Regions from separate parts of the Paraniabella yanshanensis genome, predicted to be linked through region 1. Evidence: riboswitches for the same ligand, from Rfam matches in the RefSeq annotation. Region 1 holds a riboswitch; the other holds the start of a gene.

Region 1 (7,340 bases):
GCTGAGATCCTGGTGCAGGTGTAACCATAAGTTTAACCCGATTCCGATTGTTGCCTGTGAAACCCTGGGCGTTAAGATAACGGCTGCAGCAGTTGCTACAGCTTATCCTGATTGTTTCCGTACCTGCTAATGCAATTGCGGAGTACATGATTCCATTATTTTTCATCATTTACATTTCTTCCAAAACTAGTTGGGGCATGTATTAGGTTCGTTTATAATCGATGAACAACCTTATCGGCCTGCGAGATACTCAGAAAGCAGCTGAAATTGAATCCCGTTTATGGGGCAACATACTTTAGCCTGTACTCTTTAATGGCTAGTGTATCACGCGCGCCCAGTGTTTTTATAAACAACTCATTGAATTGGTTGTGCACCTTGCCAAAAGCCAGGTCTTCGCGTTCACCCTGATCATTATAGCGAACCAGTTTATAATAGAGTAATGAAACTTCAAGCGATTGATCAGTTTCATTTACAACATACTGGTAATTATAAGTACCGTTTGAATTGATGTCAAATTGATATTTGAAAAGTTCAGACTGTACAATCGGATCCAGATCCACCCGGTTGGTAACCTTGGATTTCAGGATAGTAATATCATTTTGTCTTTTGATTTCAATGATATCAACCACATATTTGACTTGCTCATAGCTGTTGTAGGTAAAAGAGGTATTCTTGTAATTGTTGGCATCGGGTTCTATAAAGCCAGATTGGTAGTGAATCGTCCCAGTCCCGGTGTTGGTAGTGTATTTTCTTTCCAGGAAACTTTGCAAACTCTGTTGATTACTACCCCCATTAAGTTCTACACCTCCGACAAAAAAGCGCATCTCGGATACAGGACTCAGCTGATCAAATGATAATTGCACCGGGAAGTCGGGAGCTGCAATTTCTTTCTCTTCTTTGCTGCAGGAATTTACGGCAAAAGTCAGGCATAAAAAGAATGATATTAAGTATAAGTAACGAAATGATGCGATCAAAAGTGAATTCATGTGTAATAATTTTGAATCTATTATTGGGAACCCGGTAAAAATAACATAATTATCCTTTACCATTGGTTCAGTCAGTGGAGAGTGATTATCGATGTACAGGAAGCGTCTATTATATGTTTTATTGGAGTTAGCAATACCGACGGCGTTCTTTGAACTTAAGAAAGTGTAAGCTTTATTACAGTGTAAGGCTTTAATAACGGTTCGTTAGCACCGGCCTGCACTTATTTATCGGGAACTTCGTAAGACTGATTATCAAGAATAGCGAAAATGGCGTTGTTGAGACGATTTAAATCAACATCGAAGTTATTGCAACGCAAAATAATTAGCCGGTCCTCGCTAACTGCGACAGGAAAGTGGTTGAGAAAAATAAGACTCACACACATTTAACAATTCTACAGGGCAATGCATGCATTCTTGGTATACCTTTGGATTACAGCCTTTTTTGTTTTCCTTCATTAGTCCTTGACTGATGATGCAGGAGAGATACTTGAATCGTAAAACCAGACTATTGAAATTACTATTATGATTTTATTTTGGCTAACCTTGCTGTTGTTGGTTACAGTCTTGATAGCGTTTCTTATTTACCAATACCGGCAATTACAGCTGGCGCGCGTCCGTATCCGTCTGTTGGAAGCTTTAGAGTCAGAAAAGGACAAATTATTTACTGTAATTGGGCACGACCTCAATGGATTTGTTAACATGGGGCATGCGGGTTTACAACTATACCGGTTGGGAAATTTGACGCAGGATGATAAGCAAGCTCTATTGGATGAACTGGAAGAGAAATTCTATACGGCTTCCGTAACGCTCCAGAGTCTGCTCAACTGGGGGAAATCACTTTTTAAAGGCTTAACTATTAATCCGGGTGTATTTGATGGCACTGAGTTAATAGAAGCTGAACTCAATCTGGCAAAAGCAACCATAAAAAACAAAGCTATTAGGGTAATCAACAAAATGCCCGTTCCACAGCCGGTATATACAGATATGGATCATTTTAAATTTATCATCCGGAACCTTGTATCAAATGCTGTAAAGTTCTCCCGAACAGCCGGGGCAATTACTATTGGTACGATTGATAAAGGTCAGGAGGGTTTTGTGGTGATCGTAGTAACGGATAGCGGCATTGGTATGGCAAAGGAAAAATTAAAACAGGTGTTCTTTCCTTTTGGACCCAGTACAGAGGGAACCGCTAAAGAAAAGGGGAATGGTATAGGACTCATGCTGTGCAGGGAGTATGCCCGGCAGAACGGGGGCGAACTGTGGGCGGAGAGCAGGGATGGGGCGGGTACTTCGTTTTATTATGCTGTAAAAGTTCATTTGCACCACCTGAAATACCCGGTTCGACTGGATTAGTATACACATGGAAACCCAGATAAATAAAAAATCTTCAGCATACTACTACAGTGTGTTGATAGCTTGCCTGGTGTATATTATAAAATTTCTTTAGTTGTGGCACGATATTGTATATATTCAAAACAGTGGTAATCTTGTGGAATTGACGGATGTTATTGGTTATTTTCAAGACTACAACATGAGACTTCTCTTTAATCAGACTTAAACATTCAAGATATCAAAGAGCGTGTTAGTAGGGCTAATACGAACCCGGCATGTTGTTGCCGGGAGGGCTTATACCTCCTGTTTCTACAGGAGGTCTTTTATAAGAATATCGCCGGCCTGATTCATTATGTTGCGTTTAAGAATAGAAACCGGACTAAGAGCAATGGCACATAACATACAAAACTGACAATCCCAAAACAATAAAACAAGCTGCATAAGAACCGTTTTTTCATTTTTCAAGCCAGCCCCATCAATCGCAAAATAAAATCCGATAAACTTGCCGGCTCCAAAATCAAAAAACCGTCCCAAATACTTTTGAGACGGTTTCGTTGAACCTCATTTGCTAGCAGGGCTTGCTATGAAACTACATAAGGCAGTTTCCACGAGATCCTGTGTTAAGGGCTAATCCTCGGGCTATACCAATTAAGGTTATATAAATTATCAAACTATGTTTTATATATTGGTCTCAATCTATGCGCCAGCTTAATTTCAATCATATGCAATCCTATTGATGGTGGAGTACTCCGGTATCTTTCTGCATACAAAGCCTCCATTATTATGCCATACCTCGGTTTTTAAATAATTTATATGCAATAATGATAAATATATAGGCTATAAATATATCGGGTTATAAAAAATACCAAAAATGTGTCCCCAAAATTCTATTGATACGGTAAATGCTTACATCAATAAAAGCAACTTATGTTGTAAGTAACCCGAATTATATCTTGCATTGGCTTAATACTTATCCGTTTACTTCCTGTTTTGCAGGGTAATACTACTATTCCGGCAGCCCATCATGTAGTGGCCGTTACAAACTTATTATTTCATAATTCCACAATTATAAGATGTTACAAAACATTCACATATACTGCGCGCTTTTGCACAATCTTTGCAAATAGTATATTATCACCAACCTTAAAATTTAATATTATGGCAGACGACAAAAACAAAAAATGATGCCCGCGATCGAAACCAGGTAGCTGGTGGTGAGTCTTACGAAGTTGACTATATCGCGAGGAAGCATGGTGTAACGCGGGAACAGGTGGAAGAAGCTATCAAAGCAGTAGGTAATCAACGCGATAAAATTGAAGCTCATTTAGCTTCCGGTAAAAAATAAAGTTGGCTTCAAAGTAAATAAGAACCACGAGGGTGTTAAACGGTAGCACTCTCTAACCGGTAAGGCGACAAGCTTTTTCATTAATATGAGAAAGCTTGTTTTGTTGTATGCTGTTTTACTCACAGAAAGCAAAATTTCTTTTATCAACCGAGTTTGGTATGGTTTTCAGAGGTTATACGCAAATTTCGTTTATGGTTCAATTCAATAGATTATTCTTATTCATGTGCTGTAGTGCGGGTATACTCTTTATATCAGCAGGCTGCAAAGATAAACTCGGGAGCAGCAATAATTATACAACTGATGAAGTGAAACAGGCAGCAGCTCTACCCTCTGCAGACAATATTGCTTTTACCTTGCCGGTACTGGACGCATTATTTTTTGAAGATGGATTTGAGGCGCAGATAAAAGAAGAATTGAAATTAACGGATGATCAGTTGCGTCAGCTAAAATCAGTGTCAGGATCTTATGTAGCGGCCCTTACGGAAGAGGGTAATAATTTGGGCTCGGCGAGGCAGGCAAATAGTTCGGCGCTCGCTCAACTAAAGAAGATTATTGGGGAGCAGAAAGCCAGCACTCTGTTGAATATAGTAGCTGCGCGATATGCCAACGGTGATATCGCAGCTCTGTTACCGGTAAAGCCAAACGCAGTGCCTTCAGACACAAGAATTGTCGTCAATGCGCCTGCCTTTCGTATGGACGTTTATGAAAATGGTGAATTACTAAAAACCTACCGGATCGGAATCGGTTATCCTGAATTCCCGCTTCCAACAGGCATGAGAGCCATTACTAATATTATTTTTAATCCTACCTGGACACCTCCGGATGAAGCCTGGGTGAAGGGTAAATTTAAACCGGGCCGCAAGGTTTCGGCTGATAGTAAGGATAATCCTCTCGGTGTGATCAAGATTCCGATTGGTATGCCTTCATTAATTCATGGGGGAAAAGTAACAGAAAAGCTGGGCAATTTTGCATCGCATGGTTGTGTAGGGCTTACCAATGACCAGGTTCAGGATTTTTCAGCATTGGTGGGACAGATTTCCGGTACGCCAATTACATTAGACAGTATAAAAAGCTTCGAAAAAAATAGGGCAAAAACAAAAACGGCTAAACTTAACAGGTTAATACCGGTAGAGCTGCGCTATGAAACCATAGTTGCAGAAAATGGCCGGCTTATTATTTATCGCGACGTTTATGAACGTGGCACCAATACGCTGTCTGAAGTGGAGAAAATATTAGGAATCTATGGTATCAGTTTGCAAAGCCTCCCTCAGCCCGAGCAGCATGCTATACAAACAGCGCTGCAGGAAATGAATCTGGATGCGAATGGAAAGCCCATAGCAAACCTGGGTATCAATCCTGATAGCACAAAAAACATTTCGGATTCAGACACAGAGCACAGCGTAAAAAAAGGTAAAGTAACACGTTCTGTTAAAGGGAAGACACAGGTAGTGGTAGCTGTTGCGGCATTACATTCAAAAGGATATCCCGCTCCTGTAAATCTGGATGCGGGGAAGCTTACTCATCAGTAAGGATAATTAGCACCCAAAAAGCTTAACCAGACGAATTAAAAAGATAATACACCACGACCCCAATAAGAATGTTGGTAAATCAGATCTGCCAAGGATCTATTGTTGCACCAAATTAACCCGGCAAATCAAGAGCTCTAAATTTTCATTGGCTCTTTATTCAATTTTATGTAGGTTTGCTGAAACATAGCACGGGGTGCCTTTGAATGGCTGAGATCATACCCGTTACCTGATTTGGATAATGCCAACGTAGGGATGCAAGTTGAAATATCTGTTTCAAGCTCCATCGTTTGATATCTGTCAGGTGATGGTCTTAAAAAAAAATGAAATGGATATCAAAAAATTCTCCACAGACTTAATACCGCGGGAACAGCAGAACTGGCAAGGCAGGCCAGAATGGTTTTTCAATCGTGAACATACTGATACCTATGAGCAATGGTATGAAGGACGCTATAAACGCGCTGAACTGTGGCAGAAAAAAGTTATGGAACAATTGGTTGGTGCCGATCGGCGGGTAAAAACATTGCTGGAGTTTGGCTGCGGAACAGCTCGTTTTACCCGGTGGTGGCAGCAAATAGGTATAGAAGCCACCGGAGGCGATCTTTCTCCGCTGATGCTCTCGCAGGCTAAACATCTTTTTCAGGGCGACCTGGTTATGGCAGACTCCCATCACATGCCTTTTAAAGACCATAGTTTTGATGCCCTTGCATTTATTACCACATTTGAATATTATAAAGATCCTGTGAAAGTTATTCGCGAAGCAGCAAGGGTGGGCAGGTATGGTATAGCAATGGGCATGATGAACCGTAATTCTACCAAAGTAGCAAGACGTCGAGTTCAGCAATTATTCGGTAAAAACCCTTTTTATATCACAGCTACTTTTTATACCCCAAAAAAATTAACGAATATTATTCATAGAGCCCTGGAAGGCCGGGAGTATGTTATTCGCTGGACCTGTACCGGGCTCCCGGGTTGGTTTCCAGTTCAGCAATGGGGGCTTCCCCTGGGTGATTTTTTTGGCTTGTATGTACAGTTTAAAGATGTAGCCTGATGAGTGAACAGCAGGGTAAGGTAAACCAGCAGGTGTTTGAAACATTTATTCATCACAACTGCGGCCGGCAGCGTGAAGAAGTTCTCACAGGCCCCGGATTTGGTGTAGATGTATCTGTTATAGATTTAGCTGCAGGCATGGTTCTGGCACTTACCAGCGACCCTTTGTCTCTAATCCCTTCACTTGGATTGCAGGAGTCGGCATGGATGTCGGTTCATTTAATGGCCAATGACATGGCCACTACTGGTCATGCACCCATGTATGGACAATTTGTACTTAATCTTCCGTCCTCCTTCTCAAAAAGCGACTTTAAAATTTATTGGGAATACATTCACCAATTTTGCCTCGAAATAGGAGTCGCCATAACCGGTGGACACACAGGTTTCATTGAGGGTCAAAATTCTTCTATTGCGGGAGGGGGTACTTTGGCAGCGGTGCTACCTAAGGATCGGTTACTATTGTCTCAACTGGCGACGCCGGGAGATGTTATTTTAGTAACCAAAACCTGTGCACTGTCATCGTCGGCTATACTGGCAATGAGTTTTCCTGAAACAGTCAGGAACAGGGCTGGAGCGGAGCTGTACCAAAAGGCATGCGAATCGTTTTATCACACCTCATCATTGCCGGATGCTTTATCGGCTGTAAACTCAAATGGCGGTAATGCGGGTGTTACTGCTATGCACGACGTAACTGAAGGCGGTGTGTTGGGTGCTATTTATGAACTATGTGTTGCGTCCGGATGCGGAGCGGTTATATACAATGATAGCCTGCCTGTGGATGATGCTCCTGCCCGTATCTGCGAAGTTTTTGATTTGGACCCGCGTTATTGCGTAGGTGCGGGAGCAATGATCATTGCCTGTAAGAAAGAGTCGTCGGGCGAGGTTATTGCCAGGTTGGCCAGTCGTAATATTCCCTGTGTGGAAGTTGGTGAACTGCGCGAAAAGCAAAACGGCATCATCCTCGTCGAAGGTGATGAAAAAAACAGGTTGACATATAGAGAAGCTGACCCATATTGGGAAGTATTTTATAAAGCATTGAAAAGCGGCTGGAAATGAATCGGAAAATTCAAGGCGAGATTTATCTTATTGTTGATCCCTCAG
Region 2 (7,340 bases), 930 kb from region 1:
CTATTCCGTCCAGCTCCATGGAGAAAACCCTTCTGGTAAGGGATTTTCTTTTTGTGAGCAAGTTTAGTTATGGACCCCGGATACCTAATACACCTCTATCTGTTCCCTTTGTACACAACTATCTTCCCAGTGTTAATACCAAGTCCTATTCTACCTTGATAGAATTACCTTATATCCGCTGGTTCGCAGCGCCTGTGAAAAGGAACGATTGCGTAGTATTTAATTTCCCTGCCGGTGATACGGTCATACACCGGCCAGAATTTGAGTCAGCCAACCCTTATTATGATATTAAAAGAAGAGCCGCAGCCGGCTCGGAAACAGATCAGTATATCCTGGCCAATCCCGATGAGTTCCCGGTAGTTGGCCACCCTTTAGATAAAACGGACAACTATATTAAACGTTGCGTGGGTATTGCCGGCGACTCGTTAAAGATTGTAGACGGCATTGTTTATATCAATAATAAACCCGGCTACGTATCTCCTACTGCAGCTACCTATTATACTTTCAAAACAAAGAACAACCTGCAGATTGATGAGGATTTTTTAAGAGAAGCAGGTATTGCCCTGAATATGGAAAGCGGCAGTCCTGATTTCAGTGCATGGCAGGATGGTATTTATCATATCAATCTTACGCTTCCTGAGCTGGAAATACTAAAAAAATTACCGGCGGTAGATGCGACCAGCATTATAAAGGAAGTAGCTCGTGGCGACGCGGGTTCTGAAAGTCTTTTCCCTTATTACGATGTTGCCCATGCGTGGACAGTAGACAATTACGGATCGATCTGGATTCCTAAAAAAGGTGGCACGGTCACTCTAAACGCCGAGACCTACCCCATGTATGAGCGCGCGATCCGCACATATGAAGGCAATACCCTCGAAAACAGGAATGGTGCCTACTTCATCAACGGGCAGCAAACCAATACTTACACTTTTAAAATGGACTATTACTGGATGATGGGTGACAACCGCCACAAAAGCCAGGATAGCCGTTTCTGGGGCTTTGTGCCGGAGAGTGCGGTAGTTGGCAAAGCCTGGATGATCTGGTTCAGCTATGATAATGGTCCGAGATGGAAAAGGCTGTTTAATATTATTAAGTAGTTAGTTCATAGTGGATAGATTATAGTTCATAGAGCAAGCCCTATTAGGTCATACTATGAACTATGATCCATGAACTATCTACTATTAACCATTCTCACCCTCCCTACTTTTCAACCATTTAACCAGTCAACTATCCGACTTTTCAACTAAAACAACTACCTTCGCACCGCTTTTAACAAAGCACAGCGTTTCCCGGGGTGCCTATCTGCCAGCAGGCGGAGAAGCTGAGATAATACCCGTAAACCTGATCAGGGTAATGCCTGCGCAGGGAAGGAAGAACTTTCTAATCCTTTCTCATTTCAGCATTTCCCTCTCATTAATTTTTTAACCCGCCTGCCTTGAGGTATGGCAAAAAAGAAAAAACAAATGAAGAGGATTCTCGTGTTCATTGGCTTGTCATGCACAGCCGGTTCATCTCTTTTCGCTCAAAGGGATAGTATCCCATCTGACAGTGTTCAACTCCTGACTCCCGTAGAAGTACGTTCTACCCGCCTCAACGAAAAATCGCCTTTTGCAGTAAGCAACATTGGTAAAAAAGAAATTGCCAAACAGAACCTGGGACAAAATTTTCCTTACCTGCTCAACCAGATTCCTTCTGTAGTAACCAGCTCTGATGATGGCGTGGGCATAGGCTATTCTTCTATGCGGATCAGGGGTTCCGATATTGCGCGTACCAATGTCACCTTCAATGGTATTCCGGTTAACGATCCTGAATCGCAGGGCGCGTTCTTTGTCAACTTTGGCGATATTGCCTCCTCTACCAGTTCGGTTCAGCTGCAACGCGGCGTAGGCTCTTCTACCAACGGGGCCGGAGCGTTTGGAGCCTCATTGAATATTTACAATATCGAACAAAACAAACAGGCTTCTGCCAGCATCAGCAATGCCTATGGCTCCTTTAATACCTGGAAACACACATTACAAGCCGGTACAGGCTTGTTGCGCGGCGGTTTCCAGTTTGATGTGCGTTTATCTAAAATCAACTCAAGCGGGTACATACAGCGCTCTAACAGCTATTTAAAATCATTGCAGTTTTTAGCCGGCTGGACCTCTAAGGATGAAATGACCAATATCAAATTCAACCTCTTATCAGGTAAAGAGAAAACCGGGCAGGCATGGAATGGTATAGGTACCATTTTCTTCGACGGCCAGGGCCCGGATGGTTTAAGCTATAGCGATCAACTGGACCTTGCCGGCCGGCGCACCAATACCCTGGGTAAAATGGCCGATGGAAACTATTACGACGACCAGACCGATAATTACCAGCAGGATTATTACCAGCTATTCCTGAATCATAAATTCAATCCCTACTGGTCAGCAAATCTTAGCTTCTTTTTAACCCGTGGTAAAGGATATTATAACGAATACAGAAAAGGCGATCCGTTCTCCGACTATGGGTTACAAAACCCTGTGATTGGAGATTCGGTAATTACATCTACGAACCTTACCCGCCAGCTTTGGCTGGACAATCATTATTACGGAACCGTATTTTCTGTAAACTATAGCAGGAATAATACGGATATCAATATCGGAGGTGCGTATACCCAATACGATGCCAAGCATTACGGATTTATAAGATGGGCGGATGTTGGCGTACCCGTCAATTACCGTTGGTACAACCTGCCCGCTTCTAAAAATGATTTTAATATTTATGCAAAGCTGCAGCAACAAATTATCACCAATTTGTATGGCTTTGTTGACCTGCAGCTGAGGTCGGTAGATTATGCGATCGAAGGGTTCAGGAAAAACCCAGGCTTACAATCCGGCGGAAAATACACATTCTTTAATCCTAAAGCAGGTGTGAGCTATATCATGAAACATGCTAATACCGCGCAAAGCAAAGTGTACGGATCGGTGGCAGTGGCCAATAAAGAGCCTAACCGGGATGACTTTGAGGCGAACACCACTGAAGCTCCTAAACATGAGCAACTAACCGATTTCGAACTTGGTTACCAATTTAATGCTAAAAAGTTTGAAGCCGGCATTAATGGTTATTATATGAAATATAATAACCAGCTGATCGCTACCGGGAAGATCAACGATGTAGGCGCCACTGCCCGCATTAACGTCGACAACAGTTACCGTGCGGGTATTGAGTTAACGGCCGCCTATCGCCCCACCTACTGGCTGCAAGCCAGTGCCAATGCCACTTTCAGCAGGAACAAATTAAAAAACCTGGTACAATATGATGTTGACTATGATAATGAAGGGCAGATCAGTGAATCCTTCAGCAATACCGACATTTCTTTTTCCCCTAATGCAGTTGCCGGAGCCGTGTTAACATTCGAGCCGTTTACCAAGCCGGAAAGTAAGCAGCATTTTTACTTTGATCTGTTGGAAAAATACGTGGGCAGGCAGTACCTGGATAATTCACAAAACCAACTCAGGAGCATTAATCCTTATGCATTAACCGATGCCAGGGTTCGTTACCAGTTTTCATCCAACGTCTTTAAGGACATCAGCATTATACTGATGGTTAATAATGTTTTCAACAAAAAATATGAAAACAACGGCTACACCTATACTTATTTATATGATGGTGTAATGACCACAGAAAATTATTACTTCACACAAGCCGGTACTAACTGGAATGTGGGATTAACATTTGGTTTCTAAACTACAAAGGCCTGCGGAGCATTCAGCTCCGCAGGCCTTCAATATCATCTTCCGGTAAGAAGAGCTTTACACCTTTTTTACTCTGCCTCAAAAGCATCTCTCCAGGCCAAAACGCCTCCCTCTACATTCACCGTTTTTTTGAACCCTTGCGAATCCAGGTAAAGACAGGCCGCAGCGCTTCTTTTTCCGCTTCGGCAGTGGATAACGATCTCCTCGTCCTGCTTTCCTTCCAGCGGGCCCAGGTCGCCGTTTTGTATATTACCCAGGGGAATCAATGTACCCCCGATATTGTACTCCTCGTACTCAGCCGGCTCCCGGCAGTCGATGAGATTTACTTTTTCACCATTGTCAATTTTTTCTTTCAATTGCTGAACGGTAATGGTTTCCATAATATTTAAAGTTTGCTTTTTTAATTATTCACTATCTGTGCTGTCGGGAACAGAAAGGTCATGATTACTTAAAGAATCAATTACCGGTGCGGTAGTGCTCACCCATACATCCATCACCTGTCCGGCCCTGATACTGATAATATGTCCCTCGTCATCAAAGCGCTCGGGGCTCTGCCTGTATACATAAGCATTTACGGTATCACGCACGCCCGGGTCGGGGATAATGGACGCCAGCTCAATACCTTTTTCCTTTAATAAAGCCCTGGCCTGCCCCAGCGTAAGACCAATCAGATTCGGAATAGCATACGCGGTATTACTCAGTTCCGAACCGATCACCAGGTCTACCTTACTTCCCATACGTATCTGGGCTCCGGGTTGAATCAGCACCCCGTTATATAATTGTTCTAACACAGAGTTCTTGGCAAAATCGGGTCTGAAGGTAGTATCGCCCAGCTTTAACCCTGCGGCCTCCAACTCCCTTAACGCATTCCGAAAACTCCTTCCTACGATGTTGGGCATTTGCGTGTAGGGCGGTTGTGACATATTATAAGTAATATAAACCGTGCGACTTGACTTTACTACTTCCAGTTCGTCGGGCACCTGCCTGATCACCCTCAGCGGTGCAATGGTATCATTATATACGCTATCCTGGATCTCTACTGTAAACCCTGCATCACTCAATATTTTTTGCGCTTCTGCCAGCGATTTACCCGTTACACTTGGAACTGTTTTGGCATCGTCGTGATTGGTAAACCACCCTAATGAGCTGATCAGCGCTACAAACAGGACCACCGCTAAAAGCAATCCAACCAATAGGTTCACCCAAAGCGGCTTACCTGTAATAAATCTAAACATTCGACAAATTTATATGGTAAACGTACATAATTTTTAGTAGACAGGTTTAAATTACCTCTTCCGGCAGAAAAATTTATGCCAGTTACTTCCAGCCAATCGCTTATACGAAACATTCCTCCACCAACAAGCTGTAAAATTCCTTCAGGTTACCACCGGCTGCAGCTACCTGTTGCGGAATCAGGCTAGCGGCGCTCTGACCGGGTATTGTATTCACTTCCAGCATAAAGGGTGCTCCGACAGCTTCACTATAAATAAAATCAATACGTATCACTCCCCTGCAGTTAAATATCGCATATACCTGCCGGGCTGCTGCTCTTATTTTATCGGCGATCAGCTCATCCACCTGCGCTGGTGTTACTTCGGTAGACTTACCTTCATATTTTGCTTCAAAGTCGAAAAAAACCTTGGAATCATCTGCTTTTACTTCTGTCATGGGCAGGGTAATGATTTCCCCCCTTGATTTATAAACGCCAATAGTAAATTCACGGCCCACGATCATTTCCTCCACCAGCACCTGGGTGTCTTCTTTGAAAGCCTTTTCTATCGCAGGTTGCAGCTCTTCCGGCTGTAATACTTTGCTCATACCAATGCTGGATCCGCCGCTATTGGGTTTCACAAACAGCGGCAATTGCAATTTTTGCAAAATGTCTGCGCCATCAACCGGCGAATGGTCAAATAATAAAACCGATTGCGCTACATTAATGCCCGATTTGCCAGCCACCCCGGTTGTATAGCTTTTATTCATAGCAAGGGCCGATGTAGCCGCGTTACAACCTGTGTAAGGTATCTTCAGCATATCAAAATACCCTTGCAATTTCCCGTCTTCGCCAGGCGTACCATGCAAAGCGATCAGTACCGCATCAAACCTGATTATTTGATCTTTATCCTGAACAGTGAAGTCGTTTTTGTCAACAGCCACCGGCTCTCCCTGTTCCGGTTCATAAAACCAACCCTCCCGGGTAATATTGATCCTGTAAACATCATATTGCTGCCGATCAAGATTATTTTGAATGGTAGTAGCGCTTTTATAGGATATTACGGCTTCGCCGGAATATCCCCCCGTAACCAATGCTATATTTTTTTTCATGCGGAATGAACTGTTTAGGATTTACCAATCTTTTTTTTATGAAAAACCTCACAGGATATCGCCCTGTGAGGTTCTAAAGCGTGGCTGATAAAAGGACACGCCACTGATTTTTTAAACGTGTAATTTATCTTTTTTCTCCATCAGCTGATCCACTGTTTCCTGGTACATCTCATCAGGTACACAGCAGTCCACCGGGCAAACGGACGCACATTGGGGTTCTTCATGAAATCCCTGGCATTCAGTACATTTATCGGGAGTGATATAATAGGTATCCACTGCTAAAGGTTCATTTTTAAAATGAGCATCTACTACGTTCCCGTTCATTAAGGTAAATGCTCCGTTTACTGAAGTACCGTCTGAAATAGCCCATTCTACCCCACCCTCATAAATAGCGTTATTCGGGCACTCCGGTTCACATGCTCCACAGTTTATACACTCATCTGTAATTTTTATTGCCATATCCTATTGTTTGTTTTATGAAACTATATTTGTTCGTATAATCTGCAAAATTACTGAATGGACATGAAATGCACGATATGAACCCTCAAACAAAATTCAGGTAAACAATTTAAGACCGTTAAATTCGCCTTTTGAAGAGTTGAGCAACAAAAAATAAACAAATGACTTTACAAAAACGTATTGAAATATTAGTGCAACTGGGACAATATATGCAGGAAAACAGCGAAGATTGGCAAGAGATCAAACAAAAGGCTTTTGTGCATAACGGCTGGTTTTTACCCGATTTTATAGACCTGAGCGTTAATAATATTACCCGGTATTTCCTGCAAACGGAAGTCCTGCAAAACTGGGTCAGCCAATATCCGGACCTGGCGCAGGAACCAGCTTCACCCCGGCTGGTTGGGATTGTTATGGCCGGTAATATACCTCTGGTAGGTTTTCACGACTTTCTTTGCGTATTTATCAGTGGGCACAGATGCCTGATTAAACCATCGTCGAAAGATGAAGTGTTGATTAAACACCTGGTTGCTAAAATAATTGAATGGGCACCGGAGTTGGATGAATTTATTGCTTTTGCGGAGCTGCTTAAAAATTGTGATGCCTATATCGCTACCGGTAGTAATAGCACAGCCGGCCACTTTGAATATTATTTTGGTCGTTTTCCTCATATCATCCGCCGTAACCGCACTTCTGTTGCTGTTATAACCGGCACTGAAACGAAGGAAGAGCTGGAGCAACTTGCTGATGACATTTACCTGTATTTCGGTATGGGCTGCCGCAACATCACTAAAATATATGTGCCGCAACATTACGATTTTGAGTCGCTGATCAATATCTTTA

The links. Region 1 has a riboswitch for thiamine pyrophosphate ahead of U0035_RS01280 (class I SAM-dependent methyltransferase). Riboswitches for the same ligand answer to the same signal wherever they lie in the genome.
Region 2: it holds a riboswitch for thiamine pyrophosphate, as region 1 does, so the genes downstream of both, U0035_RS05030 (TonB-dependent receptor) here and U0035_RS01280 (class I SAM-dependent methyltransferase) in region 1, are expected to answer to the same signal.

The regions. Positions count from the first base shown of each region.
Region 1 is NZ_CP139960.1:373,327-380,666, forward strand. It holds gene U0035_RS01260 (hypothetical protein) at 279-986, opposite strand; gene U0035_RS01265 (sensor histidine kinase) at 1,509-2,339, shown strand; gene U0035_RS01270 (DUF3606 domain-containing protein) at 3,472-3,663, shown strand; gene U0035_RS01275 (L,D-transpeptidase) at 3,855-5,192, shown strand; TPP riboswitch at 5,372-5,462, shown strand; gene U0035_RS01280 (class I SAM-dependent methyltransferase) at 5,518-6,240, shown strand; gene U0035_RS01285 (AIR synthase family protein) at 6,240-7,295, shown strand; gene U0035_RS01290 (thiamine phosphate synthase) at 7,292-7,340, shown strand, end outside.
Region 2 is NZ_CP139960.1:1,302,641-1,309,980, forward strand. It holds gene lepB (signal peptidase I) at 1-1,097, shown strand, start outside; TPP riboswitch at 1,281-1,386, shown strand; gene U0035_RS05030 (TonB-dependent receptor) at 1,464-3,710, shown strand; gene U0035_RS05035 (rhodanese-like domain-containing protein) at 3,788-4,099, opposite strand; gene U0035_RS05040 (PASTA domain-containing protein) at 4,124-4,954, opposite strand; gene U0035_RS05045 (D-alanine--D-alanine ligase) at 5,055-6,041, opposite strand; gene U0035_RS05050 (4Fe-4S dicluster domain-containing protein) at 6,153-6,500, opposite strand; gene U0035_RS05055 (acyl-CoA reductase) at 6,662-7,340, shown strand, end outside.